3 regions of the Pseudalkalibacillus sp. R45 genome follow, and region 2 is predicted to be linked to each of the others. Evidence: riboswitches for the same ligand, from Rfam matches in the RefSeq annotation. Region 2 holds a riboswitch; each other region holds the start of a gene.
What was found. Region 2 has a riboswitch for cyclic di-GMP ahead of sinI (DNA-binding anti-repressor SinI). Riboswitches for the same ligand answer to the same signal wherever they lie in the genome.
Positions count from the first base shown of each region.

Region 1: another riboswitch for cyclic di-GMP. It lies ahead of ACTWQL_RS05330 (DUF5667 domain-containing protein); the one in region 2 lies ahead of sinI (DNA-binding anti-repressor SinI).
Region 3: another riboswitch for cyclic di-GMP. It lies ahead of ACTWQL_RS07970 (DUF192 domain-containing protein); the one in region 2 lies ahead of sinI (DNA-binding anti-repressor SinI).

Region 1 covers NZ_JBQQCL010000001.1:1,150,043-1,159,823, forward strand. The annotation lists gene ACTWQL_RS05305 (penicillin-binding transpeptidase domain-containing protein) at 1-170, opposite strand, end outside; gene ACTWQL_RS05310 (acyltransferase) at 342-1,400, opposite strand; gene ACTWQL_RS05315 (hypothetical protein) at 1,594-1,722, shown strand; gene ACTWQL_RS05320 (GNAT family N-acetyltransferase) at 1,786-2,370, shown strand; gene ACTWQL_RS05325 (DUF2569 domain-containing protein) at 2,454-2,990, shown strand; gene ACTWQL_RS05330 (DUF5667 domain-containing protein) at 3,295-4,401, opposite strand; cyclic di-GMP riboswitch class I at 4,528-4,612, opposite strand; gene ACTWQL_RS05335 (S8 family serine peptidase) at 5,085-9,173, shown strand; gene ACTWQL_RS05340 (glutathione peroxidase) at 9,367-9,781, opposite strand, start outside.
Region 2 covers NZ_JBQQCL010000002.1:258,986-268,766, reverse strand. The annotation lists gene ACTWQL_RS07190 (3-oxoacid CoA-transferase subunit B) at 1-99, shown strand, start outside; gene ACTWQL_RS07185 (peptidase) at 131-1,381, shown strand; gene ACTWQL_RS07180 (hypothetical protein) at 1,919-3,247, shown strand; gene ACTWQL_RS07175 (hypothetical protein) at 3,398-4,894, shown strand; gene ACTWQL_RS07170 (hypothetical protein) at 4,905-6,443, shown strand; gene ACTWQL_RS07165 (DNA alkylation repair protein) at 6,469-6,729, opposite strand; gene ACTWQL_RS07160 (hypothetical protein) at 6,828-6,959, shown strand; cyclic di-GMP riboswitch class II at 7,026-7,110, shown strand; gene sinI (DNA-binding anti-repressor SinI) at 7,134-7,295, shown strand; gene ACTWQL_RS07150 (SipW-dependent-type signal peptide-containing protein) at 7,655-8,353, shown strand; gene sipW (signal peptidase I SipW) at 8,359-8,934, shown strand; gene ACTWQL_RS07140 (TasA family protein) at 9,013-9,606, shown strand; gene ACTWQL_RS07135 (TasA family protein) at 9,718-9,781, shown strand, end outside.
Region 3 covers NZ_JBQQCL010000003.1:56,044-65,824, forward strand. The annotation lists gene ACTWQL_RS07930 (type II secretion system F family protein) at 1-511, opposite strand, end outside; gene ACTWQL_RS07935 (CpaF family protein) at 511-1,944, opposite strand; gene ACTWQL_RS07940 (AAA family ATPase) at 1,941-2,804, opposite strand; gene cpaB (Flp pilus assembly protein CpaB) at 2,794-3,474, opposite strand; gene ACTWQL_RS07950 (pilus assembly protein TadG-related protein) at 3,484-4,407, opposite strand; gene ACTWQL_RS07955 (TadE/TadG family type IV pilus assembly protein) at 4,422-4,805, opposite strand; gene ACTWQL_RS07960 (A24 family peptidase) at 4,802-5,317, opposite strand; gene ACTWQL_RS07965 (Flp family type IVb pilin) at 5,384-5,578, opposite strand; gene ACTWQL_RS07970 (DUF192 domain-containing protein) at 5,578-5,940, opposite strand; cyclic di-GMP riboswitch class I at 6,025-6,111, opposite strand; gene ACTWQL_RS07975 (GNAT family N-acetyltransferase) at 6,572-7,129, opposite strand; gene ACTWQL_RS07980 (YbjQ family protein) at 7,142-7,459, opposite strand; gene ACTWQL_RS07985 (hypothetical protein) at 7,592-8,137, opposite strand; gene ACTWQL_RS07990 (metallophosphoesterase family protein) at 8,235-9,781, shown strand, end outside.

The sequences.
Region 1 (9,781 bases), on a different contig from region 2:
TCTGTAATCTGCTTTTTCGATTCCTCCGATAAAAGACTGTACATTTTTGCATAGTCTTGTTTTTCCCATGCCTTCATGTAACTTTCAAATGTCGTTTCAGGCTTCGGTTTTTCCGAACAACCGACCAGTGTGAAAATGAGACATATAAAGATGAATAATGTTCTCCGCAAGTCTGACCATCCCCCTAAATTTTTACTCCCTTATTATATTCTACTATTTCTTTCCTTATTTTTGTTGCAGGCTGCTTTTTTACCTTAACGCCACACTATTAATAGACGAACAACATGGAATTAAGTTACAACGAAAAAAAGCCCTCGCAAAAGGGCTTTTCGAAAACGTATTTATTTCTGCATGCGCGGAACGGGAATGATATATTGCACAAATGATAATTTTCGGATCGCCTGGACGATTCCGATCGAGAGCAGCATCACCACTACATACATGATTGGCAAGCCTTTTGTAGCCCAGGCTGTGTGAGGCAGAATTTGATTTAGAAACAAGAGGACCAATGGGTGGACGAGGTAAATTCCCATTGACAGCGTCCCGATCAATTTTAACGGTTTATAAAGGATCCGCAGGTTTTGAATGACTGGAAAAAGTCCGATGACAGCCATACTCAATAATGGGATATTGATCAGATTTGTCATCCTATTCGAGGGGATCGACCCCATTATTTTATATTCGTAAATCGCTAAAACATAGACAACAACGACCAAAAGCACCAATTTCGTCTGACTGGTGATGAGCTTTGTGATCGAGCGCCAATAATAGGCTAAAAAGCCACCAAATATAAAGTAAAAGATCCATGTGAAAATGAATACACGGTTACTTAAGATTGCTCCCAATCCCTCTTGCACGGACAAGAAATGGGATAGATTTATGAAAAACGCACTGATTATGAATGAAAGAATGAGTGCGATCGTCCATGAACGTTTTGTCCTTATTGACTGCAATATAGGAAAAATGAAATAGAACTGGATGACAATGACCATGAAATATAAGTGATAAAACGAAGCACCCGTCAAGAATGATTCGATGAAATCAGATCCCGTTGGCAGGGTGGCCTTCAATACAAAAACATTGATCAGCAAATAAAAGATACTCCAAATGACAAACGGCATGACGATTTTTGTGAATCGTGATTTTAAAAATCTTTGAAAATCAAAGCCTTTTGCTTTTACCTGGTGAAACAATAAGAAACCGCTTATCAACGCGAATGTCGGTGTTCCGAACCGCCCGAGCTGGTTTAATGCGAATGTCAACCAGTTGTAGGTCTGGTCATGTTGATTATAATAACTTGCACTAAGGTGTACCAGCACAACACCGATACAAGCGAATGCACGCAAAAAATGAATTTCTTCGAAAAACTTACCCTTTGGCTTATCAAGTGTTTTTTCCACTAGTAACACCTCCCCTAAAAAATTACTACAATTAGCAATTCGGCCTTATGGGAGGCAAAGTGACCATAAATCGACTTACAATTTATGTAAAATGTTGATTTGACGCCTACTCAGGCAATTGTAAAATTTGGGTTGCAGGAGTTTTAACATTGTAAACGAAATGACTGTTAAGTGAAAAAAAGGTGTGACAGCAATGAATGAACAATTATGGACGTATGTCCGTGGGGTCATGTGGGATTATGAAAGTGTGCCGGACAATGTAGAATTTGTGGAGTGTCCGGCGTTACTGATGTACAAGACGGAAGGGTCATCAAGCATTTGATCAAACAAAGTTGCGAAGGTTGAAGTTGAGACTGATGAAGCGTTCGAGCAGTTGATTGGTGAAGTGGAACGTTTTTATCAAGGCAAACCATACTCCTGGTGGATTGGTCCGGATTCTGCGCCTGAGGATTTGATTTTAAAAGTTGAATCGGCGGGGCTTGAGCATGAAGACACCTACTACGGACTGGTGAAAGCCGTTGATCGGTGGGAAAAGGTTGACCTGCCTTATTCAGTGCGAAATGTAGTGGATGAGGATGATGTCAGTCATTATGTTGAGGTAAGTGCAAAAATCTGGGGATATGATGATGCCACGAAGGAAACGTTGGTACAGCAGAGGCTTGCGTATCTAAAAGTTCCTGGCCGTCGAGGCGGTTTTTTGATCGTCATGGACGGGGATCGTGCGATCGGCTATGCAGGATATCGATTCAGTAGTGACGGTGACGCGATGTATCTCTCAGGAACCGGCGTTTTGCCGGAGTACCGTGGGCAAGGCATTTATCGTGCGCTTTTATCGAGACGGATGGAGCTTGCAAGTTCATACGGGAGCAACTGGATTGTCACGCAAGCCCGGAAAGACACCTCAGAACCGATTTTACGAAAGCTGGGGTTTGAGGAAGTCGGTAAATATGAGGTATATAAAAGAACTTGAATATTTGGGTAGAATGCTCTAGTTTCCTTTGGGGAAATTGCGGGTATTAAATAGCAGATTAAGGAAAACGAAAGGAGATCATTATGGGATCTAAACACGAAGGAATCGCTGGATGGTTGATTTTGATTGTTGTTGGTCTTCTGTTCGTCCCGATCATTCGTCTCTATGCCCTTTATCAAAGCTATGTGACGGTCTATGACACACCAGCCTGGAGCATGTTGACGGAACCAGGCAATCCGATGTATCACGCATGGTTTGCACCTACCTTTTTCGTTGGAGCAGCCGTGGATTATGGGATTGTGGTTTTGTCGATTGTCGCGTTGTGGCTGCTGTTCAATAGAAGTCCTTCTTTTCCGAAATACATGATTTACTTCTTAGTTGGCGTGACGGTTTATTCGATTGCGGATGGATTCATCACCAACTGGATCTTCAGCTCACTTCCGATATCGGAAGAAATGCTTGCATACATCAAAACCCAAACCTATAGACAGCAAATCGGCTCATTGGTCTCATGCCTGGTTTTGGTCCCATACTTATTGAAATCAAAACGAGTCAAAGCAACCTTCGTGAAAAGGACAAGCTTCAACCAACCCCTCTCCGGCGGAGGGATATCGGTGTAGAATTTGATGGATGAAAATCCCGGTGCCAGGCACCATTTGAGACCCCTTGGTACCATTGACTTTCTGTTCGGTGCCTGGCACCGTTTGAGAACCCTTGGTACCGTTGGCTTTCTGTTCGGTGCCTGGCACCGTTTGAGATCCCTTGGTACCATTGGCTTTTTGTTCGGTGCCTGGCACCGTTTGAGATCCCTTGGTACCACTGGCTTTCTGTTCGGTGCCTGGCACGTGACTAGTGTTGCTTATAATATGAAAGAGAACTCCACAATTTGTGTGGAGTTCTCTCTTTTTAACTGGCTGAACGGTGTTAATTTCTTCCGTGTCCGTTCCCTTTTCCGCGATCCTTTTCGTGTTTACCTTTGTTTCCACGGTCTTTATCTTGCTTACCGTGTCCACGATCTTTTTTGTCATTGTTATGGTCTTGCTTACCTTTTCCTCGTTTTTCTTGAGCTTTTTCAGCCTTTTCTTGGGCTTTTTCAGCCTTTTTTTCTGCTTTTTCTTCAGCCTTTTCGGCTTGTTTTTCTGCTTCTTCTTCAGCCTTTTCAGGTTGTTTCTCTTCTTCTTCAGCTGAAGCCTCTTTTTCAGTTTCGGTCTCTTCAGTTTCTTCGCCTTCAGCTTCTTCCTCTTGATCAACGTCTACTCCGTATTTCTCTTCAAGTTTTGCAATCTTTTTATCAAGTTTAACAAAAGCTTTTTGGATATTATTCATCAAAGAAGCTTGAGCATTCGGGTTTTTCACATGCGTCAGAGCCATTAGAAGTGCATCTATGTTATGAGATAATTTTGCCTGAAGTTCGTCCTCCTCGGACCCATCTTCTTCAGTGGTTTCCTCATCTTCTGTAGATTCCTCATCTTCAGTTGACTCTTCTTCTGTACTTTCATCCGTTGGTTCTTCCTCATTCACTTCTTCATCAGAAGTCGTTTCTTCTTCGGTACCTTCTTCAGTTTCTTCTGAAGATTCGTCTTCCTCTGCTTTTTCCATGGCAGCTTCTTGCGCTTTCAACGCTTCTTCAAGCGTCTCTTGGGCCAATTCCTCTTGCCCTGCTGCAAAAAGCGCATTCGCTTCAGCGATCCGGTTTGCTGCAATCTCTGCTAAAATTTTCGCTTCTTCATATTCATCTGAAGCTACTGCTAGACGTACATTCTCGATCATCGTTTTTACAAAGTAGAAAAAGTCCCCTGGAAGCAGAGATGGCTCTTCGGTTTCTTCTGCTGATTCTTCATCTTCAGGAGCCTCTTCGCCTTCTGTCGTTTCTTCCTCCGTACCTTCTTCAGTTGTGTTTTCTTCATTCGTTGATCCCTCAGACACGTCGACTGTTGGTGTAGACTCGTCTGTGTTTGCAAATGCAGCTGGTGTTGCTCCGAAAAGCAAAAGTGAAGCTGCACTGATCGTTGCGATCCATTTTTTGATCAAGTTCTCCATCCCCTCTGTTTTTTTTCCATAAAAAAAGCAGATTGCCGAGGCTGTATGTAACGCTCAACCCAGGAATTTGCTGCCGGACCCTCTCACGGGCTCCAAGTTATGTAGGTATTCTGATCCTTAGGCAACTGGCTGACATAGGTATAAACCGTTAGTCCCTTTAGCTTTGCGTCACTACCTTTCGATAGCTTTGCCTTTATCTGCTTTAATTAGTTTTATTATACAAGAATTCGACAATATTTTACCAAGTCAAAATTACCCGTTTTTTCAGAATTTTTCTAGTTCCAACCGATCATATAACATAATTAATTCGTAATTACGTTGCGAACAGGACTAATAACCTAGGCTTAAGGTCTTTCCTTTTGTATTCGCACTTTCAACACTTGTTAGAATTAGAACTGCTTTGTCCAGGTAGTACTTTTACGCGTTAAAAAACTTCCAGTATAAGCTAAATTTAATTTTATCTGGATATTAGTTGGTAACATCTCCCTGATTACTTTTTACCGAGTAATATGGGGCTTTTTGTAGATGTTTGACAAATATTGTTTTGATACTTTTAAATGACAGATTATTTTAAAAATAAAAATATCTGCAGAAAACGATTGAACAAGGAGGCGAAAGTCAGAAATCGAAGGTCAGAATGATATTTGGAGAAAAGGGGTTTTTAGGTGGTTAGATTGAACAATTTCAAGAAAAGTGTCACTCTCTTATTTATTTTCCTATTAGCATTTTCTAATTTATCCTTTGCCGCAACGCCGAACATGAATAACGGCAGCCAAAGTTCAGAAAATGCAACAACAAAAGAAGAAGCTTTAGATACCGTAAAGGCTGATTTGCCATTTAAAGCGAATGATCAAGTCAGAGTGATTGTAGAATTAGATGGTAAAGCTGCAATCGAATTGGCAAAGGAAAAAGGAACAAATTATTCCAAGCTAGCAAAGCCATCGCAAAAAGTATTACAAGAAAAAGTAACGACTGGACAAAAGCAAGTAAAGCAAAGCATCGCTGATCAGAAGGTCAACATAAACTATAAATTCAACTTTACGACTGTTGTTAATGGATTCAGTGGTGAAGTCCAATACAGTGAAATAAAAAATATTGAAAAACTGCCTGGCGTAAAGGACGTTTACTTATCAAACGAATACGAAAGACCGATTGTTGAACCTAATATGGTCACGAGCCATGAATTCATCCAATCTTATAAAGCATGGACAGAAGGAACATACAAAGGTGAAGGAATGGTCGTTTCTGTGATCGATTCAGGTGTAGATCCATCTCACAAGGATTTCATTCTTAGTCCGGAAACGGATGCCGATCTCTCAGAATCAGAGGTTAATAGTTTGAAAGAAGAACATGATTTATCTGGTACTTATTTTACTGAAAAAGTTCCATACGGCTATAACTATTTCGACCGCAATACGAAAATCCGTGATTTGGTGCCAGATGGATCCAACCACGGAATGCATGTAGCAGGTATCGTTGGCGCGAACGGTAATCCTGATGATGGTGGTATAAAAGGGGTTGCACCTGAATCGCAACTATTGGCGATGAAAGTTTTCAGTAACGATCCTGGATACTCCTCTACTTTTTCAGATGTTTACATAGCAGCAATCGATGACTCAATCAAATTAGGAGCAGATGCGATCAATATGAGTTTAGGCTCTGTGGCTGCTTTCTATTCTCCCGACGATGTTGCAAACCTTGCAATAACTAGAGCCGTAGATAATGGTGTCGTCGTTTCGGTTTCTGCCGGCAATTCCCGTCATATTGGTGACCCTGTGAAAACGCCATTTGCAGAGAACCCTGATATCGGTGTCGTTGGTGCACCGGGCCTATCCTATGATTCCATCCAAGTTGCTGCTTCTGGAAATAAGCAGACGTGGTATAACTATAATCTATCTTTAAACGGAAATCCGATTGATGGTTTTGGATATTCAAGTGATGATTGGTTTGAAAAACTCGGCGATCAAGAATATGAGATTGTTTCGTTGGGAAGTAAATATGGTTCCGAGGCTGATTACGAAGGAATTGATGTTTCTGGTAAAATTGTTGCAGTGTCACGTGGTGGTTCCCCAGCTCCATTCATAGACAAAGCAGCGGTTGCAGCTGAACAGGGTGCTGTAGGAATTATCGTGGTAGACACTGGCGCAGGCGGAACCATCTACCGTGATCAAGGGCATTTCGACATTCCATTCATGCTCACGACAAAGGAGACTGGCGACCAGTTAAAAAATCTCTATAATGATGGGAACACAAGCCTTAATTTTGAGGTTGATACTGCTGAACCATCTCCACAACAGGGACGTCCGACCTCTTTCTCTTCATGGGGATCAACGCCAAGTCTGGATCTTAAACCGGAAATCATGGCGCCGGGTGGTAATATCTACTCTACACTCAATGATGATGAGTACGGATGGATGAGTGGTACGTCCATGGCAGCTCCTCATGTTGCTGGAGGCTCTGCTCTCGTAATGGAATACATTAAAGAACATGAGGACTATAAAAACCTATCTTCTAGTGAACAGGCTCATTTAGCAAAAACGTTATTGATGAATACAGCTGAGGTTGTCAAAGGGACGAATGGTCATGCCTTCTCCCCTCGTTTGCAAGGGGCAGGGCAAATGCAGATCCATAACGCAACAATAACTCCTGTTCGTGTCGTGGACCCAAATACAAACGAAGCGAAAGTTGAATTGCGTGACTTTGTAGAAGAAACGGTCAATTTTAAAGTAGAAGCGATCAATGATTCTGACGATAAAGATGTCACGTATGAAGTCAACGTGGATGTGCTGACAGATGCCATTCAAAGAACCGAAGAAGGAGACTTGAACTGGTCTGCAGCTGTAGAAGCTGAAGGGAACCCTCATTTACGTGGCGGCGAGCCCTTAAAGAATGTAAGTGTTGATGCTCCTGAAACAGTCACAGTACCAGCTGGCGAGTCCGTCGAGATTCAAGTCAGCATCGACCTTACCGATGCAAGGATTCCTGGTTACAATGAAGACGGGTCACCGAATGAAGACGGATTCGACTTAAAAGAAGACATCTTTATAGAAGGGTTTGTCCGTTTAGAAGATGTAGATGGTGAAGAAGCCAACCTTGTTGTCCCTTACCTCGGTTTTTATGGAGACTGGGATCGTCCTAGTATCATTGACGGTTTGAACCACATAGACGATAAATTCTTTTATGAATTTTGTTGGGGAAATCCATGTGCCGGCCTTTATCATAAACCTGGTAAAGATGGATACCTTGGATGGGATCCGATCAATGGTTTTGAAGATGCCGTAAGCAAGTATGCTATTTCTCCAAATGGTGATGGCGTCTATGATATCGTCACGCCTATGGTGACTTTCTTAAGGAATGCTAGTGATGTCCAATATAATATCTTGGATGAAGATAAGAACAAAATCCGGACCCTCCGGAATGAAAAGAATGTTAGGAAACACTATGCAAGCTGTTTTTGCAGAAGAGATACCGGTTACTTAGCAGAACGCGGCTGGGACGGAAAAGTGAATGGTGAAGTTGTCCCTGATGGTAAATACTATTTTGAAATCAAAGCCCGTGTGGATATGAAACATCGCGAAGCAGACTGGCAAAGTAAAAAGATTCCTTTTGTAGTTGATACGATTCAACCTGAGGTTTCGGCTGATTATGACATCGCGACAAAAAAATTGACCTGGGAAGCGAATGACAGTGAAGGTATCGGACTTTCTCATTTCCTTATCAAAGTAGATGGAGAGAACGTCCTGCCAGAAGATACGTTTTTGCCTTCCGATGCTAGAGAATATGATTTATCTGAGGTGGATGTCCCTAACGGTGTTGAAGTGGAAGTAGTCGCTTATGACTTTAGTCAAAACCTCACAGAACAAGAAGCTGATCTAGTAGCAAGTGGTGATGAAACGGATCCAGTCGTTATCTTACAGGCTCCTTCAAGCGGTACAATTCTTACTACGAAAACCATCAACTTAAGAGGTTTTGTAAGGGACAAATCTCCTCTCGAAGCCGTTTATGTAAATGGTGAATCCGTTGAATTCAACCGAGTGATCGAGTTCGACGAAGAAAGATACCGATTTGATACTGAATTGACCGTCGAAGAAGATGATGTCTATGAAATTGCGGTTAAAGCTGTAGATATTGCGGGTAACGAAACCGAATTCCGCAGAAGACCTATTTTCGTGGATACGACACCTGCAACAATAAGTGTAGATGCACCAGCAGCGGTTCAACATTCCGTCACATCCACTCAATTAGACATTCATGTTCAAGATAATTACGATTTTATCCGTGTCTACGTGAATGATGATGAAATCGAGTACAACCCTGGTCCAAGCTCTTTCGAACATCCGGTTCCATTGGATCTAAACCTTGAAGAAGAAGTGAATCTCCAAGAAGGGAATAATACTTTTACAATTCGAACCGTTGATTTAGCTGGTGCAACGACCACACAAACGGTGAACATCTACCGGTTACGTGAAGGAGAATCTTCTATTATTGATGAAACAAGTGTCACACCGGAAAAAATCACAAACACGAAGAAGCCTGTTTCGATATCAGCAACGGCAACTGAACCGATTACATGGTCCGTTAAGCTTGTTACCCCAAGTGGTGATGAAGTTGAATTACCAGCGGTCACCGGTAAGCGATATAGAGAAAACTACAAACTAGGAAAAAATGCTGAAAGTGGAACATACAAAGTTGTTTTCAGTGGGATCACTAATCAAGATGATGATGTAGCTCAAGTTGAAGAGGGATTCATTGTAGAAGACTAATTTGGTGAAGGACTCTTGGTAAAGCTCCTGCATATCCTGCAGGAGCTTTTTATTTATGGAAGCAGATGATGAGGGATGTGGAGCAGGGGCCTTAGGGTGGTCCTGTTCACCAATGCCGCGTATTGGAAATGTTGAGGTTGTTGCTTGTCCTGTAACAAAAAAGACGAGCACGGTTGACTCGTCCAGCAGCATTTTATCGATTCAACAATTTTTGAATGTCTTCTTCAATAGCTTCAGGTTTGGTTTGAGGGGCGTATCTGTTGATCACTCTGCCCTCTTGATCGACGAGGAACTTTGTAAAGTTCCACTTAACCTGATCAGAAAGCATACCTGGCGCCTCTTTTATTAGGTGTTTGAACAAAGGATGTGCCTCATTGCCTTTGACATCCACTTTACTGAACATCGGAAAACTTACCCCATAATTGAGTTTACAGAACTCTTGGATGTCTTCTTCAGAACCGGGTTCCTGATTCATGAATTGATTACTGGGAAAGCCGAGGACTTCGAACCCCTCGTCTTTATACGTTTCGTACAATCGCTGTAATCCTTCGTATTGTGGCGTAAATCCGCATTTGCTTGCTGTATTGACGATCAGCAGTACCTTCCCT
Region 2 (9,781 bases):
GAATTAATCGAAATCATGCATCCATATACACTCGATGAAATTGAAAAAGCGACCGAAGCAACGTTCAACGTAAGCAGGACATTGACGATCAATTCTTGAAAACTACATATGAGAAAGGGGGCATTTGAAGGTGCAGGAAAAAGTGAAGCAATGGCTTGACCGGAACAGGGAGGACGCAATCGGCTTTTTGCAAACGCTTGTGCAGGAAGGCAGCGTGCAAGAAAACGAAGAAGGCGTCCAGAAGCTTATCAGTGACCATCTCGAAAAACTGGGCCTCGAAGTGGATTATTGGATCCCTTCTGGGGAGGAATTTTTGCAACACCCTTATTTTTGCGCAACACGGACGGATTTTTCCAAGAGCCCGAATGTCGTTGGAAGATGGAAAGGAACGGGCGGCGGCAAATCGATCGTGCTGAATGGCCATATTGATGTTGTTCCGGCAGGGGACCTCAATCAGTGGGACCATGATCCTTACAGCGGTCATATCGAGGACGGCAAAATGTTTGGTCGGGGTGTCACTGACATGAAAGGTGGAAACCTTTCTCTTTTACTAGCCATTCAATGTTTAAAAGAGTTAGGGGTCAAGCTGAAAGGTGATGTCCTTTTTCATAGTGTCATAGAGGAAGAAAGCGGTGGGGCAGGGACACTTGTGGCTGTGTTACGAGGTTATACGGCTGATGCAGCCCTGATCCCAGAACCGACCAACATGAAAATCTTCCCGAAGCAACAAGGCTCAAAATGGTTCAGGTTGAAGGTACTCGGTCGATCTGCACATGGCGGCACCCGTTATGAAGGCGTCAGTGCCATTGAAAAAGCGATGCCGGTCATAGAGGCGATCCAAAAACTTGAAAAAGACCGCAATGCCCGGGTAGACGATCCACTTTACGCCAAAACGCCGATTCCACTGCCGATCAACATCGGAAAAATTGAAGGTGGAAGCTGGCCGTCTTCAGTACCGGATGAGATATTAATCGAAGGCCGGGTCGGCATCGGTCCGCAAGAAACGTTGGAAGATGTGAAGGCAGAATTTGAAGAAGCGATGAGCAAGATTGATGACGAGTGGTTCGGGAAGTACCCGGTTCAGATAGAATGGTTCGGTGCACAATGGCTCCCGGGTTCGATCGATGTCGAGCACGAACTGATGGGGATTTTACAGGAAAGGTACCAGGAAGTGCTCGGGACTGCCCCTGAAATCGAAGCTTCACCTTGGGGGACAGACGGCGGTCTCCTGACTCATGTCGGAAACACGCCTTCAATCGTTTTCGGACCTGGGGTGACAGCTTATGCCCACTATCCGAACGAATTCATCGAGCTTGAAAAAGTATTCCAGGCAGCCGAAATTTTTGCACTCGTTGTTTATGACTGGTGTGGCGGCGAATGATTCGAGTTAGAAAGACTTCATCTCATGTCAGATGAAGTCTTTTTGTAAAGACAAAAATTATAAAATTGATCAAAGCTTTTTTGCAAGTGAACAGAATAACTCTGAAATTGAACAGATTCCGTTCAGTAGTGAACACTTTGGTTTTGACAAAATTAGCTGACATCTGTTCCATGTGTCTATTCCCTAAACCAACCAATTTCTTTATTAAAAGAAATTGGTTTTTAAGCTATTAAACTTGATTTCCTCAGTATCCCTCACTTATTTCAAACCGTTCCCAAAGTTGCCCATTACGGGAACAATTTTGGTTAAGTGAAATCCAGAAAGCTGAGCAATACGGGTTGATTGATACTTGAAGAGAGTTTTTTAACTAAAATTCAGTAAAAAACTCATTTTTGTAGAGTTTTTCCACATCTATCTTTGAAAAATCCCCTATCAATCTCCTAAAAACTAGAACTTATGGTAGGATGAAGGATAAGGGGGGAGAAGGAAATTAATAGAAGCATCGTACTGAAAAAAGTTATATCGATCCTGCTTGTTTTGACAGCATTTCTTTTTATAAGCGAGCACCTTCAAAAACAAGAGGTTAGTAACATAAAGGAAAATGATGAAGAAAAAGATTTCACAGTCGTCGATACATATGATCAGGTTAAATTTTATAACAAATCAGTTTCAGGATATCGGTTAAGTGAAATCCAGAAAGCTGAGCAATACGGTTTGATTGATACTTTTGAAGAGAAAATTGTTCCCGTAATGGGCAGCAAACGCAACGTCCAAATTCATGAAGCATGGAGCAACAATCGGCACATCTATCTTCTTTATAGTGTCAACTTGTTACTGCCAGATAAGAGTCCGGAAGATGTACCATATTTAGAAGTCGAACAACTTACTTTACATAATCCAAAAGAATCACCTATAGAGGTTAACGTGCAATTTTACAGTACGAACGGGTTTGAAAACCGTACGAGATATGCAAATGATGGTTTTGTTTTTGAGGATAGGCTTTATCGAGGCATATGGATCCAACCAGAGGTATATGATGCCTATGAAGAAGTGCTTGGATGGAGCGGATCAGAAGCCGAGAATGAACAGGAGATTTTCGAACGGAATCTGGAACGTGTAGAAAATGTAGCACTTTCAATGCTGCACTTGGTAGATGGAGAAAAAACACATCAGGTCGAAAAGATTCCACTCGAAATGAAATTCATGCATAAGGAAAAAGCACTTGAAACGATTGAAATTGATAAAACTATTCAACTCGAAGAAGACACTGAAGCACACGTAAAACGGCTAGAGGTCCACTTGGGGCAAAACCGGTTGTATCTTGATGTTAAACCTGATCCAGAGCGGTATTATGCATATTCATTCAAGTTCAATGGTGGGGAACATGAGTCTGGGCTCCAATTTGATGAAAATGGTGATTCGTACCTATCGACTATTTATATAAATTCCGATGAATTGCGACTGGAATTTGAAGGTGGAATGATCCCCACAGATGAGGCGTTCGAATTTGAGATCACTCAACAAGACATTACTGATTTCAAGCATCGCCAAACCGAAGACTCTTCATTAATGGATCTCAATAGGGAACTAGGAAAACTGGCTACAGGGCGTACTTTCAAACTGGTCGGTTTGGAGTTTGAAGATGATCCGAAAAATGTCATGAATATTCACTTGTCGATGGAAACACCATGGAAAAATTATGGTCCTACCTGGTTCCTTGATTATGCCGATGTACTTGTTGAAAAAGAGAATGGCGATCATCCGAACCAAGTTGATTCACATGCTTACATTGAGGTTACAAATTCGAAGGGGAATCTCATCCCATTGTTAGGAATCGCAGGACACTCAAATCTTAATGAAAGCTGATGGATATTGCTATGGAAACAGAAGATTTTATGGATTCAGATGGATTGAAGTTCAGGCTCTTCCATTTCTCAAAACCTGTAGAATTCAATTCAGAAGAAATCACGATTGCGATTCCTGAGTAGGATCAGAATTGAAGTTGGGAGGGCTAATATGAAAAAGAAAAGGCTGATAAAGATCATTCCCATTGTTCTGGTCATGGTAGCTTTTTTCGTAATAAGTGAAAAATACCAGGAGCGGGAAAGAACAGCATTTTCTGTTGATGAAGAAAAGTTCAGGGTCGCAGAATCAGAGGCTGATTTACGAAAACAGTTGAGATTTGAAGTGGATATGCCCGATTATGGCTTTCAGCAACGTGTGGAAGAATTCAATCTGGACACCCAAGTTGATAATGTCAATGTGCCGATCATGGAAAAAAGACGTGATTTCCGAATCCACTCGGTATTCAACCAGCATTTAGGATTGCTGATCACGTATAGTTTCAATCTGTTGCCGGGTGATGAGGAACCCAATGATGTACCTTACTTGCTCCTAGAGCGGTTAACCTATTTTGCTAAGGACAAAAAGCCTTTGGAAATTCCCGTCCAGAATCCGATCGAACTCCATGCTTCTAATTGGAGGAATGATGGGATTGTATATGGGAACCGCCTCTACCGGAGAGTATTCATCGAACCCGACTATCAAAAATTACAGGATTCCTCTAGCTGGTCACTGGAAAATGATTGGACGTCATGGGCAGGCGCAATTGATAAGATACAAAAAGTGGAACTTAAAGACAGCCATTTCGTAAAGAATAACAAACGGGAAGACAAACCGATTTACATAGAAGATATTATGTTGAAAAGCAATTTTGTTGGTGAAAACACCGTGCTTGAGTCAAGAGATCTTGAAGAAACACTTCAACTGAATGAAACAGTTTCGATCCAATTTAACAGATTGGAGACATTGTTGTACTCCCAAAGGTTTTACATAAATATCAACTCAGAAGATGATACAAGCTTGAGGACTCTGATCTATGAACTCAATGGCCGTCCCGACACAGCGTTAATCGAAAAAGATAAAAATGGAAATCAATTTTTGACGTTACCGATCTTCGAAGAAAACATGAGGGACCGTTTCGAATTTAAAGTATTGTCCGCTGAGATCCCTTCAGAAGAAGAATTGACTTTTAAAATTACAAAAGAAGAACTCGCCGCCTATCGTCAAAGAGATGTCGATACCATTCATAATATCAACCGCAAGCTAGGGGTAGTAAACGGAACCCAGTTTACTCTGCATACCCTCAGACCAAGCGGAAGTGGACCTGACAGCACGACGATCGGCTTTGAATTGAAGAAGACCAACCCGGCGAATTCTCGCAGCTCATTCATTACCGACTATACAAGTATAGCGGAGGAAATGGAGAGTTATTCAGAAGAAGAGAGGGATCGCCTCGAAGGACATCCTTTCATACAATTGACAGATCAAGATGGTAATACAATCCGAATTGATGATCAATATGGTCATGGTGTGGAAGACAATGTACATATCCAATACTTCGGCATAGAAAAAGAAACATTCAAACAGGTAGATGAATTCAATGTACGAATATGGAATATCTCGAAGTACCTTAATACGGATGAAAAAGAACTCATTATAGAGTTTAATTAAGGGGGAAAAGATGAAAGTGAAAAATAAATTTATCAAGATTGTACCTGTCGTACTGATTGTCCTGGCATTCCTGTTCATAACCGACATGTTCAAGGAAAAGGAGCGGACCTCGTTTGCGGTAGATGAAGAAGTGTTCAATGTGGCAAAGACAAAAAGCGAACTGAGTGAAAAGTTGAACCAATCCGTACGAAGTTATGATCCACAGCAACTTCAACTGATTGAAGAATATGATCTTATGACGGAAATAAAGGATATAGAGGTAGATATCTTAGAAGAAAGGCGAACTTTCAAAATCCACTCGGTCTGGAACGAAGACATGCGTCTCTTGGTTACCTACAGCCTCGACTTATCTCCTTTTGATGATAAACCGGAAGAGATTCCATATTTGTCACTTGACCGCCTTCAGTATTATGCTGATGGGCAAGCACCGTTTGAAATTGCGGTTGGAAACAGAGATCATCCTGGAGGGTCATATTTACCTAATGACGGTGTTGTCTATAAAAATCGGATTTATCGCCGTTTATGGATTGAGCCTGAATTTAATGAAAAAGTGTTCCAGGATTTTTCTGAATGGCTGGGTGCGGAACAAAAGCATACTTATAATACAGAGGCCGTTGAAAAAATAAATAAAATCGGATTTGGCGATATCGGATTGATCCAAAAGAGGGAAGATGATTCTGAAAAATCGATTGCTATGGAAGATCTGTCATTTGATTATCCTTTTAAAAGCTGGAACCCGATTTTAGAGAAGAAACCGATCAATAAAACCGTCAAGCTAGCTGATGATATAGAGATCATCTTTACCGACCTTGAAATGCGGCTGAATTTCAGTCAGCTGAATGTTGAGATTGATTCACCATACGAGATCAACAGATTGAATTATAGCTATAACGGGAACCAAGACTTCGCACCGATCCAAACAAAACCCGACGGACAGCAATTCTTAGGTCTGCCGCATTATCAGAGTCTTAACTTTGTAAATACTGAAGAGCTCAACCTGAAAGTTCTCGGCGCAACCTTAAGTACCAATGAAGAATTGTCACATACACTCACGAGTGAAGATTTACAGCGATTCCTGGAGTACGATAAAAAAGGAAAAGAAAGCGTGGAAATTAATCGTAAAATAGGTACGGCCAATGGTATCGAGTTCAACCTTACCAAAATGGAAAAAGATCAAATCGGACCTGGAGCGAATGATTTCAATTATGGTTTCGTCTTATCTATAAAAGCTGATAAAGAATTGCAAGGCCTCCATTTCGCAAACTATACCGAATACCAAAAACGATTAGAAGAAATGCCGGATTTAGCTCAATATAGAATTGGTGAAGCCTTTTACGAATTGACGGATCAGGATGACAAACCGATTTTATCGCAACAGGGATACTCACAAGGGGTACATTCTGATGGTGAAATATACGAACAACAGCAATTTTTCGGTATGAAAAAAGAAGATTTTGACCGCCTTGAAGAAATGAAGATACGGTTATTCCAGATCCCAAAGCATATCGAATTTGATGCCAATGAACTGACTGTCGAATTGAACGAATAAAAGCACCTTTTACGGGTGCTTTTTTCTACGATAAAAAAGGGTTTTGGGACGAACTGGCGCGTGCTTTGAATGTTTCTTCGTTTTCGATCAACCCGCATGCAGCGCATTGTATACGATATTGTGACCCTTTGTAAGGCATATGGAACATCTCAAGGTCATCGTTTGAATACTCCTCAACGACTTCACCCGATTGCGGATCCAGCTTCACGCCTTTAGGAATCTGTTCAATCACATTAAAGCGGGTTCGATTTGTTTTACAGCCCGGACATAAATAAGGTCCACTCATAACGAACACCTCCTATACCTTAGATTGACCAAAAATAGAAGAATTATGAATTACAATTGGTCCATACTAATAAAAACAAATGTCAGGAGGATCGAACGATGGGCAAACAGAAAAAAGGTAATGCCAATGCACAACGCAACAACAACGCAAAAGAAATGGAACAACGCTCAAAAGTAGCAAAAATGCCAAGCTACGCGGAGAACGAAGTGAAGAAGATGGAGAGTGAATGATATTCTCTGAAAAATACTGTTTTATTAGGGCAAAAGACGTACTATAATAAGACTAAATAACACGATTTTGTCGTGGGAGACAATGAAACGTATTTCGTATGTGGGCACTTTGAAATACGTGGAGTCACTAGTGCAACCGACCCGATCTATTTATAGATGGGGTTATTTGTGTGTATGGAACTTAAAGTCATGTTGAAAGAACATTGTGATCCAGGAGATGAAAGAGGCGGAAGAAGGCTGAATGATGACCGAATCGAAACAACGGACAAAGAATGGGTTACACTTATCCTCGAAGCCAAAAGGCTCGGACTCACGAAAGCGGAAGTAGAGGTATAGTTGAAAACTACAAATACAAAGAAGCTCGAAACAATAACTAAATTAACTCGTTAATCCCGATGAAAGAGAATCGGGATTTTTTATTTCTAATTGTTCTTCTAAAAGAACAGTAAAAACAATTCTATATAGCAATGGAGTCATATTAATTTATTTGCGTTCTTTAGAAAGAAATTTTAAAAATAACGAAATAGTATGAAATACAGAGTAAAACGGAGGAAACAGACTAAAAGGTTCTTCAAAACGAACAAAACAGCTCTATTTACTGGTTTTATTGTTCGTTATATAGGTATATACTCCGAGTATAAGATGTTCTTAAAAAAGAACAAAACATCAACCTATTAGAAAAGTAGGTGAAAGGATTGTTAGAGCTACCAAGTCGTAAAAGAAGAACCAGGAGTTCAATCAAAAAGAAAAAATACAGATTGTTTGTAAATTTTACACTAACGCTTTTTATTTTCTTCCTATTTGGTTTTACAGTTCAAAGCACGTATTCATATTTCAGTGATACCAGTAAGGTGAGCGGGTCAATAACTGCAGCAACAGATTTTTGTGCGGATAAGGCTTATAAAAAATCTCATAAAGACCTGTGCAAGGATAATGCTGGAATCGGAAACGGTCCAGAAGATGGGGATGAAGACACTGGGGATAAAACAGATCCAGATAATCCGGGTCATAACAAGGATGACTGTGATGATCATACTAGTGCCCCATGTTCAGGTAAAGATGAAGATAAGAAAACAGACAAATCTGATGATTCTAGTACCGAGGAACAAGCAGATACTGATGTGAAAGATAATGCAGGAGATGAATCTGATAAAGCTGATTCTTCTGAAGAGAACAGCAATGAAAATGGAAATGATGCTGATGATTCAGAAGAAGATGAAAATAATGAAGACCAAGAGACTCCGCCACCAGATGAAACTCAGGGTTCTGATTCAGATCAAGTAAAATCCACAAATAACACATCTGATACTGGTGAGGCAACAAAAATAGATGAAATAAATGATGAAGAAGTTGTAGATCAATCTAGTGAAAATAAAAATGATTCAACGGAGTGAAGCAAATGAAAACAGCTTTAAAATGGATAAGCAATATCACGTCCTGGATGTTATTTGCAATATTCATTGTCATGATCTTTATGGTTGTAAGTTCAAAAGCATCCGGTGGAGAACCAAACTTCTTTGGTTACCAACTTAAGTCAGTATTGTCAGGCTCAATGGAACCAACATTTGATACCGGATCTGTTATCGCCATTGATCCCTCAATTAATAAAGAAGGTTTAAAGAAAGATGACATCATTACCTTTAAAGAAGATGCAGAGACATTGATCACCCACAGGATAATAGAAGTTAAAAAAACAGAGAATCATGTACAGTACATCACAAAGGGAGATAACAATGATGGTGCAGATTTAGAACCTGTTCTTTCAAAAAATGTTGTAGGTAAATATAATGGCTTCAACATTCCTTTTCTTGGATACTTTATGAACTTTGCAAATTCGAAATTAGGTACAGCAATTCTCTTGATCGTTCCAGGGGCTCTAATGATCATCTATTCAGCTTACTCAATCTGGAAAGCTATTCGAGAAATAGAGGTACCGAAGAAAAAAGAAGAATCCAGCACTACAACAAGCAATTAAAACATGTTGAATCTCCGCTTTAGCGGATTCAAAATAAAAATTTTACATACCCAAATGGGTGAAGGAGGAAAAAGAAAGATGAGTATTAAAAAGAAATTAGGTTTGGGCGTAGCGTCAGCGGCACTGGGTTTAGCTTTAGTTGGTGGAGGGACTTACGCGTACTTTAGTGATGAAGCTGTAACAAACAATACTTTTGCAGCAGGTACTTTAGATTTATCAGTTGATCCTACAACAATTATTGATGTAGATAACCTTAAACCAGGTGATACTATGCTTCGACAATTTGATCTTGTAAATGGTGGTTCGTTAAATATTAAGGATGTTGTAGTTAATACTGATTATTCTGTAAACGATACTAACGGAAACAATGTTGATGATCTTGGCGAACATATTCGAGTTAACTTTATGTTGAACGTAGATAAACTTGATGTTCCAATCTACTCAACCACATTAGCTGATTTAAAAGCAATGTCTCCAGAAGCAGTTGCAGATTCGTTTGAATGGCTAGGAGATGCATGGGGTACAAATGGATTAGTCGCTGGTACAAGGGATGCTTTATATGTTCAATTCGAATTTGTTGATAATGGTGCAGACCAAAATGAATTCCAAGGAGATTCCTTAGATCTTGAATGGACTTTTGTCGCTAGCCAAACAGAAGGTGAATCAAGATAATATTTTCACAAAACTAATGGGAAGGTGGGATTATCCCGCCTTCCTATTCTAATATCTACAATTATTGAAACTCCTTTTATTTAAAAAACTTACATTTGAGGAGTCAACAATATGAAACTTATAAAAAGTTTATTAATTAAACTAGCTGTCATATATAGTGCAATAATGCTAGTGA
Region 3 (9,781 bases), on a different contig from region 2:
TTTGGAGAGCTTGCGGAAAACTGAACCCTGCACGTAACGAGCCAACTACCGTTGAAATCATATCCGCTAGTCCATCATTGAACTTTTGAATCCGTTTCTTTTCCTTTTTCTTGACCCACATGATCGGCAGCATATAGCCACCTACAGCACCGATGATCAGCATCAGAATACTGCCCGATATCAGAAAAAGAAATCCAGCAGCTAAAGCGGTTGAAATCCACCGGAACAGGATGAACTCCTCCGGCTTCAATGGAACCCCGGCTCTACGCAGCATGCTTTCAAGCTTTTTGCTTTTCTTTTTCGAGACCTTCGAGCGTAGTCGCTGTTTCGATAACTGGAGCTCCAGAAATAGGTTGAACTTTTTCCGTTCAAGCTTTGATTTGTTATAACTCGACAAATAATAATTCATCCGCTTGATCATACGTTTGTCTGAAAGAAATGTCATATGAAAAATCGCATAAAAGAATAAAAAGGAAGTGAAGGATGCCAATACGATCAAATAATAATGCATCAGCCCCAGTCCTCCTCAGACACAAAGACACTTGGAGGAATATCCAATCCAGAGCGCTCCAACAGGTCATAAAATTTCGGTCGTACACCCGTCGGTACCAATCTGCCTTTGATTTTACCTTCTGCATCAATACCATCCTGCTGATATTCAAAAATGTCCTGCAAGACGATGACATCTCCTTCAAGGCCCTGGACTTCGGTGATCTTCGTGATTTTCCTCGTACCATCCTTCAATCGGGACTGTTGGATGATCAGATCGATCGCTCCTGAAATCTGTTCTCGGATCGCTTTTACAGGAAGTTCAACCCCAGCAAGCAATACCATCGTTTCAAGCCGTGAAATCATATCCCGCGGGCTGTTCGAGTGACCCGTCGCTAATGATCCGTCATGACCCGTGTTCATTGCCTGGAGCATATCGAGAGCCTCAGCCCCACGGACCTCCCCGATGACGATCCGATCAGGACGCATACGTAATGAATTCCGTACAAGGTCCCGGATCGCGATTTGCCCTTTTCCTTCTATATTAGGAGGACGCGATTCAAGTGAAATGACGTGTGGCTGCCCGAGCTGTAATTCCGCTGCATCCTCAATCGTGACGATCCGTTCATCATTAAAAATGAAGGAAGATAGGACATTAAGCGTCGTCGTCTTACCCGAGCCGGTTCCTCCAGAAACAAAAATATTGAGCCGCGCCTTAACGCACGCTTCAATAAATGTCGCCATTTCACGAGTCAACGTACCGAAAGAAATAAGGTCATCAATCTTGAACGGGTCTGCCGCAAATTTCCGGATCGTAAGCGTTGGTCCGTTCAACGCCAGCGGTGGAATGATCGCGTTCACACGCGACCCGTCTGGTAAACGTGCGTCTACCATCGGAGAACTTTCATCAATCCGCCGTCCGAGCGGCGAAACGATCTTTTCAATGATGTTCATCACGTGTTCATCATCCCGAAAACGGATGCCCGTCAGCATCAGCTTTCCTTTCCGTTCGATGTAGACCATTCCCGGCCCGTTGACCATGACTTCAGTCACCTCAGGATCCATGAGTAATGGGTTGATCGGACCGAAGCCAGTCAGATCATGGGTGAGTTCTTCAACAACCTTCTTCCGATCGATCGCTCCCCGGAATTGCTCATCCTCTTTGATGATCTCAACGGCCATCGCATCCAAATTTGGAATGATCGTTTCGACATCATCGTTGCTGTTCATTTCTTCTAATATTTTTTTATGTAATCGATTTTTCAGTTCTTGATGCTTATTGAACTTCTGCTGCTCTTTTTCTTGTACTTTATCATCCTTCACTTGTTTCTTTTGCGGGCGGAAGCTGGAGACAATGTCCGGTTTTGGGCTGGTGGGTTCGATCTGAACTTCTACTTGCTCACCATTATTGATCTTTTCCTGGTTCTTCGCTTTGACCTTTTGAAGTAGACTCACGCTTTACCCTCCTTACTTCGTTTAGACCTTTGAAAGAATTTAGAGAGGAATGAAGGCTCAGCAGATTCATAGACTTTGATCTCTCGTCTTGATGTAAGCTGCTCTGCCATCTTCATGACTGCCTTCGCAAGCTCGGTTTTTCCCTGGTTTACGACAAAAGGGATCCCGATATTCAACGATTGGGAGGCAATTTGAAAATCATTCGGAATATATTGAAGCTCCGACTCTTCTAAAATATCAGGGACATCAGAGGAATTGATGACACTTTCCATCGTTGAGCGATTGACCACCGTCGTCACTTTATCTTTCAAATCAATCGCATCAAGCGTCTCCAGCATCAGTTTCGTATTTTTCAAGGTCGTCATTTCCAGATTGGTGAGCATCAAGATTTGATCCGCTTTTTCAAGCAATGGCAGCGTCTGATCCTGTAATCCGACTCCAGTATCGACGACGACATAATCGAACTGCGAAAGCATGAGATCGAGAATCTTACTGATATTCTCCTTCGTCACAAGCTCTGAGTACTCCGGCCGGTCTGGAGCAGAAAGGACACGGACCCCGCTTTCATGTCTGCTGAAATAGCTTTCGAGTGTCACTTCGTCAAGATCATTGATATCCTCGATCACATCCTTCATCGTAAAAGCAGATTGCAAGTCCATGGCAAGCCCGACATCCCCAAACATATAGTCGCCATCCAACACCCCGACTTTTATGTTCTTTTTACATAAGGCAACGGCCAAGTTGACCGTCATGATTGTACGGCCAACTCCACCTTTCGCGCTGCATACAGCGATCATCTCTCCGCGCTTTCGTTTTTGTGTTTCAGTTCGTTCTTTTTGTTCAACGGTGTTAGTTGTCATCCGAAGCAGCCTCCTCATCAGCCTTGACCCTGCTTCTAAGTGCGATATGTAATGGTCCTGATTCTGTTGCGTTTGCTAGTTTCACAGCTTCATTCGGCATTACTTCAAGCGTAACAGAAGTATATTCGACGAACTCTTCGCCTTCAGTCGTTTCAACCATACGTCTTCCAACTGCCAGGACTGTCACATTCTCGACTACAATCTTTGAAACGAGTTTGTCTTTTTCTTTAACTGTGTTAATGACATCCACTTGGTCTTCAGGCTCAAGCAAATTCGATACAGATTGAGGCAAATTCACCCCGACTGAAACAGCTCTGAAACCATCACGGATCTTACGCGAAACAAACAGCTCTTCCTCTTTTGAGGTTTTTAGATGATTCGTCAACAACGCTTCGCCCTGCGCAATATCGGCTGTAGAAAACTGTCCTACTGCTGTATCCAGGTTTGTGATTGTATTCGTGTGGATTCCTTCCTCGGGCATGAGCCTCGTTTCCAGCATATCTTTCGTAATCGAGACATTCCGCTTGATCTCTTGAGCCGCCACGACAACTTTAATTTTATTTTTATTTGCGACCGTCTGTGCATCGTATTGCTTCATATAGTTGAAAAAAAGCACAGTCGTGATGATCCCCATGATGATCGCTAATGTTAAAACTAATTTTGACCTCACTATGTTCACCTACTCTGTTAGTCTGATTGCATAAGCTCCGAAATCTTCAATCGTGTTATCGATAAAACCCGTGTCTGTTTGACTGACGAATATCCCGGTAATTTCATCACTGTGTTTATCAATCGGTTCTGTAATATAAAAATGTGCGAATCCAACTATTTTGATGGATTTCAATTGATTTTGATCATCATCTTCAGGTTCATAAATCGGGATCAACAGAATCCTGTCACAATCGCGCGGATTCGCTCCCGCCCTCATCTCCTCTTCTGTTACCGTACATTGGTTGACAAGATCGTTTATTATACTTCTTGTGGCAGCAATATTTCCTGTTTGCGTCTCAATAATATCACCAAATTTAACGGGCTCTTGATAGCCATTACGTAGGTTTTCCTTATATGTATCTGCCCCTGGTCCTCCCAATCCAAGAATCCCGAAAAAGCCCGTATCATTATCATGAGGTCCAACCTTCAAGGTATATTCCTGGTACGGTTGAGGATTGACAGACCTATCAATCCCAAGAGGCGCAACGCCGACGGCTTCCCCTATCGGTCCGATTTCAGCTGCAGCATGGACTTTTACTGGGACAGACTCTTTTCCGAATAGGGAAGAAAAATAAAGGGGAACCTCTTTTATTAGATCGACACCAACCTTATCTTCCAGCTCGATTTTCATGTCCTCAAGACTATCCAGTTCGGCATGCTTTGTAAGGACCTTGTTGACTACGTTGCGAACCTCAGACTCATTGACCGTTAATTCCTGTGCTCCTGATAGAGCAGCTGCATTCGCCACCTTTTGAAGATGACTCTTCGTCATGAATAAAGATCCGCCGTCAATAACAAGTCCCATGATCGCGATCAAGGCTAACATGGCAAGTCCGGTTAGAACGATTGTACTGCCAGCTTCTTCTCTAAGTACTTTCAATTTTTTCTTCATGATAACTTGCCTCCTCACTCCACTCTGATGGTTGAATCCGTTTTCACTAAGACTGGTGAAGGCAGTATTTTAGACATTAAAGGTGTAAGATAATCGACCGGATACTCTAGAGTCACGGTCATATAGTCACCTGAATCCCTTGTCGAGTCATTGGGTGAAATGTTGACCTGCAGATCTGAAGAGTCCCCGACATGAATGTAATCACGAGCGAAATCGATGATCGCTGCATCATCGCGCCCTAATCCACCCAGGCGGACACTCTCCTGTGTCGCCAATTGAAGATGCATATATGTATACATGATCCTGCCGAAATCAAAGATCCCCATCAAAATAAGTAACAGCAATGGTAAAACGAGCGCCATTTCCACCATGGACTGTCCTTTTTCATTTTTGATCATGAAAACCACGCCTTCCCGACAAAACTAAGAATCGCTCCCCCAGCAATCGCCACTCCGTATGGATAGGTCGCTTTCATTGAATCCTTTGTTAAAGCTAAAGGGACTTTTAAGCCATTTTTCTTGGCATATAGCCAATGAAAGTAATATTTCAACCGCTTGAACGCTCCACCACTGAAAATGATGATTCCAAGCGCCAGCAAACCTCCAAGCAACGCCATATAGATCGAGGTATTTAAAACGAATGCTGGTCCCTTCAATGCTCCGATTAGCGCAAGCAGCTTTACATCACCAGGTCCCATCCCTCCCATGAAATAAGGAATCAATAAGATGCCGAACCCTAAAAGGAAACCTAGAAGAGAGGTGACCAGACCCGACCAACCATTAACAATAAGATGCAAGATGAAAGAAAGGATAAGTGCAGGAAAAATCACCTTATTGTAAATGAGTCGTTTGCGAATATCGGTAATGACACAGATGATCAGGATTATGAGTAGTACTATATCGAAAATCATTCGATTCCCTCATTTCTTTTAAAAAAGGTTGGCTCAAAAAGAGGAGCCAACCTCGTTGTTAATTTATTAGTTTGTAGGAGTAGATTCTTCAGTAGGACGACTATCAATTGCATCAACTGCTTCATTGAATAACTCCTCAATTTCACCTCTGAAAGTAATTAAAATACCTACAACCGCTACTGCAATAACTCCCAATACCAATCCATACTCAGTCATACCTTGTCCTTGTTCTTCTGTGATCAATGCTTTTAATTTTTCCATTATGATACTCGCTCCTTTAGATTTTTTATTTGGACGGTTTGTCCAGGTTCGATTTTCGTCTTGTGGATGGTTCCTGCTGGTATCTCGATGACAGACGTAGTCCCTTTGTGAAGTTTTCCAAACTCCCCGGGACGGACGTAGCTTTCAGCTGCAATGATTTCATATTCATCATTGAGATAAAGCACGTCGATTTCGTATTTCATAAAATACGTATGGATCGATCGACAGGGTTGTATGTGGACGGCATAACCTTCGGGAAATGATGAGGTAAACATAAGTCCTTTTAATCTTTTGAAAAATGAATATGCGGGAATGACTTTCTCCGCGATGACGATCCCGTTTGACTGGTTAATGAGTTCCACGGTTCCACCTCCTTCTTCAACAAAAAATACCCTGCCTTTACCGAAAGCAGGGTCATGCACAAAACAAAAACACCCCTTGGATCTTTCGGTAACTGGCTGGCTTAGTGCACGTGCACCTTAGCCCCTGTAGTTTTGCGCCCCTGGCTTTCACCAGTTTTGCCTTTATCGAGATTCATCGATGTTTGTCGTTGAATCCGATATTTTGTAACTTCATCATACGAAATGGAAAATTTTAATACATCAGTCAATATTATTAAATTTTTCTGAACATTTAGTGGATACTTGTTACTAAAATGGAAAAATCAGCATTACTATAGTTTGTCGTAATATGTTATATATTGGTAATAAAATCCCGTTAACTAGGTCATTGGATTCATTTCTAAACCTTTTACTTAAAAGTTTTTAAAACAGAACGATATATGTTCTAATAAAGGTTGAAAAAGCACCCCCATATACTTTGTACCTAAACCTTTTTCCTGGTACGAAAGATTCTTTTCTTGTTTTCACCTTAAAAGGTTCATAGATATTCAGAATCAGAAACGACCATACATTCAGGACCAATCGCTCTGTTTTTACACAAGTAAAAAACTCCCCTATTGAAAGGAGAGTTCGTTTTTGTTTTAACTTGTGATTATGGAATATCCAACGCCTCTTTGGCTTCCTCGATTTCCGTTCCGTTTTTCAACATCAGCATCATCAACGATTCATCATAGTAGTAGCCATTGATTTTAAGCGAGCGTCTTTCCAGGCCATATTCTTCAAATCCTAACTTTTCATACGACCGGATGGCTGATCTGTTTTCCGACACCACCGTCAGAAGGATCTGTTCCAAATCCTCTATTTTCTTTGCTTCTTCTACCAAATACTGCAAAAGCTTGAACCCGATACCATTCCTTTGGAAGTGCTTTGCGACATACACTCCTACGATATCACCTTTGTGTTTCGTTTTGTTGCGTTCTCGTTGCAAAAACGTTCCGATTCCGATGAGTTCCCTGTCATAATAAGCTCCGGCTGTAAAATGTGTATCAGGATTCTGTGCTCTTAATCGGTTTGCCACTTGTTCAGCTTTTCGTTCAATTTCTTCTTCATAAGAAGATGCAAAGGCTTCAGGAAACTTTTTCAGTCCTTCCAATCTCAGCTTAAAATAATCCTCCGCATCCTCTGGTGTCAGTTTTCGAATCTCGATCATGACTGTCCCCCTCTATTCGTTGATTTTCACCGCTGTTCCATACGCTACGATTTCTGAAGCATTCGCCATCACAGAAGACGTTTGCAGACGACAGGCAACAATCGCATTTGCACCTTTTGCTTTTGCATCCTCGACCATCCTTGAAATCGCGATCTTACGGGCTTGCTCCATCATTTCGTTGTATTCTCGGATTTCGCCCCCGATGATCGTCTTCAGTCCTGCGAGAATATCTTTTCCAACATGCTTAGCCTGAATGGTACTCCCTTTTACAAACCCTTTCAACTCGATGACTTCTTTACCAGGAACAGTATCAGTAGTCACTATGAACAGTGCTAACATGGCAATTCCGTAAATGAAGAACAACAAGATCGAGACCCAGAAGTTGAAAAACAAGAAAACAACTGCTGCTCCCTGGAAGACGACCGTCAAAAGCAATATGAGAGATTTATATCTGGACATTTTTCACCTCATCAAAGACAAGCATTTGTGAATTCGTTGTTTCACCATTTCAGGTAAAGGTCGATCGGATGCCCTCTTCAGTAAGTAAGGATTCTTGACGCCATTTTCTTTCCAATAAGATTCAATAAGATCAGCTTTTTTCCCTTTTTTCGGAATCAAGTGATAAAGAACAAACCAATCTTCCAGGGAAGTATATGGAATGTTTTCGTCATGATAGGCAATCGATTGTTGGTCAAATATCAATTCATAAACGCCTGAGTCATGTAACACTGCAAAACCTGCCATGAAATCGATCGATACACCCTCAATTAGATAGGTATTAAAATGTTTCGTTTTATATGGCGGTTTCGTCTCGCTTGGCAACTTTTCAGCAATACGATCAAGTACGTCCTTCGCTTTTTCTGAATCTTCACCTGCAATCACAAGATCCACGTCACTAGGACGGATATCGAGCCCATGTTCATACAGAACATGTGACCCGCCGATCCCCCATAGGACTTCTTTTTTATTTAATTCCTGTGAAACCCTTTCTATGACATCCTTTTGCATTTACAATCCCCCTAACTTATTTTTACTTGCTTTTTAAACCTGCTTTACAATCCAGTGCTAAACTGACTCCGAATATAACACAGGAGGTTACACACATATGCACTGGTCTAAAAAGGTTTTATTTTTCATAGCAGCTCTTTCATTAATCATACCGGTGACAGCGAATGCTGTTGAAGGACCTTTAGATACAACTGGTCAACAGGACGGCGGGATCGGGAATACGACGAATTTTTTAGATGAAGCACCGAACATCGCGGTCGATCCGAAAGTCAATGACATCATCTATCCACTCTTTGCAACACCCGCTATCAAAAAGAAGGGGCAGACCCTCACAGTAAAAATCGACAGCCATGGGAAAAAAGCTGGAAGCTGGAGTATTAAGCTTAAACCGACAAATCATTCTGCATTTACAGAAACATACGATCTACCTGTCAAGAAGGTTTCATCTGGAGACTCACATTGGAAAGATAGTTCTACCATTTATGATGTAACGGTTCAAATCCCTGAAAACATACCTGAGGAACTGTACGACTTAGAAATCGAATACACTTCTAACGGACAACGTAAAACGGATGAACAGCCCCATTCCGTGAAAGTGGTCGACGAATATAAAAAGGATTTCACCTTCTTACACCTGACGGATACCCACATCGGTTCACCTCGTAACCTAGGTGACCATGATGATCCATCATCCATAGATCCAGGCCGTGTGAAGGAAGCTGGCATGTGGGATCCAGATCCTGAAAAACGGTGGCTTTACCTGCAAAAAGCGATCAAGGAAGTCAACATGAAAAACCCTGACTTTGTTGTCGTAACAGGGGATCTGATGTACGGTCAAATGAATCCGCAAGAGTACATCTACGAATATGAAGAAACGTATAAGATGCTGCAAAAATTGGATGTCCCTGTCTATCTTGTTCCAGGTAATCATGATTACTATGCGCAAGACGCGACGCTTGCTGATGGGGCGGAATACTGGGAACAATATTTTGGTCCGCAATACTTCTCATTTGATTATGGCCCTTACGCTCATTTCATCGGATACAACTCGTTCGATTGGCATAAATTCGACCGAAGCGGCCATGGAACTGTGTCCGTTCCCACGTGGGGCGGTCAAATCCGACAAAAGCAGCTTGATTGGGTAAAAGAAGACTTGAAGAAAAATGAAGATACAGCACAGGCCGGTCAAGTCAAAGGTTTATTCTCCCATCATAATCCGCTCTGGCGTGACCGTGACATTTGGCCAAAAGATGATCAAGAAGTTCAGGAATACTGGAAGCAGTATGATGCCCAACACAATCCTCAAAATCTTGAAACCTTAGCGCTCGGAGAAAAGCTCGGCATCAAATATGATCAGCAATGGCATGGTGAAAATGCTCATGAACTGATTGACGTCATGAAACAATACAATGTCGATATCAGCCTGCACGGCCACACGCATATTGACGATGTAACCGAAAAAGATGGCATCCTTTACACGACTACAACTGCTATTGAACTGTCCGGAAAGCCATGGGTCGGATTCCGTCCATTCCAGATGAAGGATGGAAAGATCACTGACTATAACTACGAAGAACCAGGCCACTCGGTACCTGTTTATCAAAACGGGGATACAACTGCTGGAATCATGTCCCTGGAATCCAG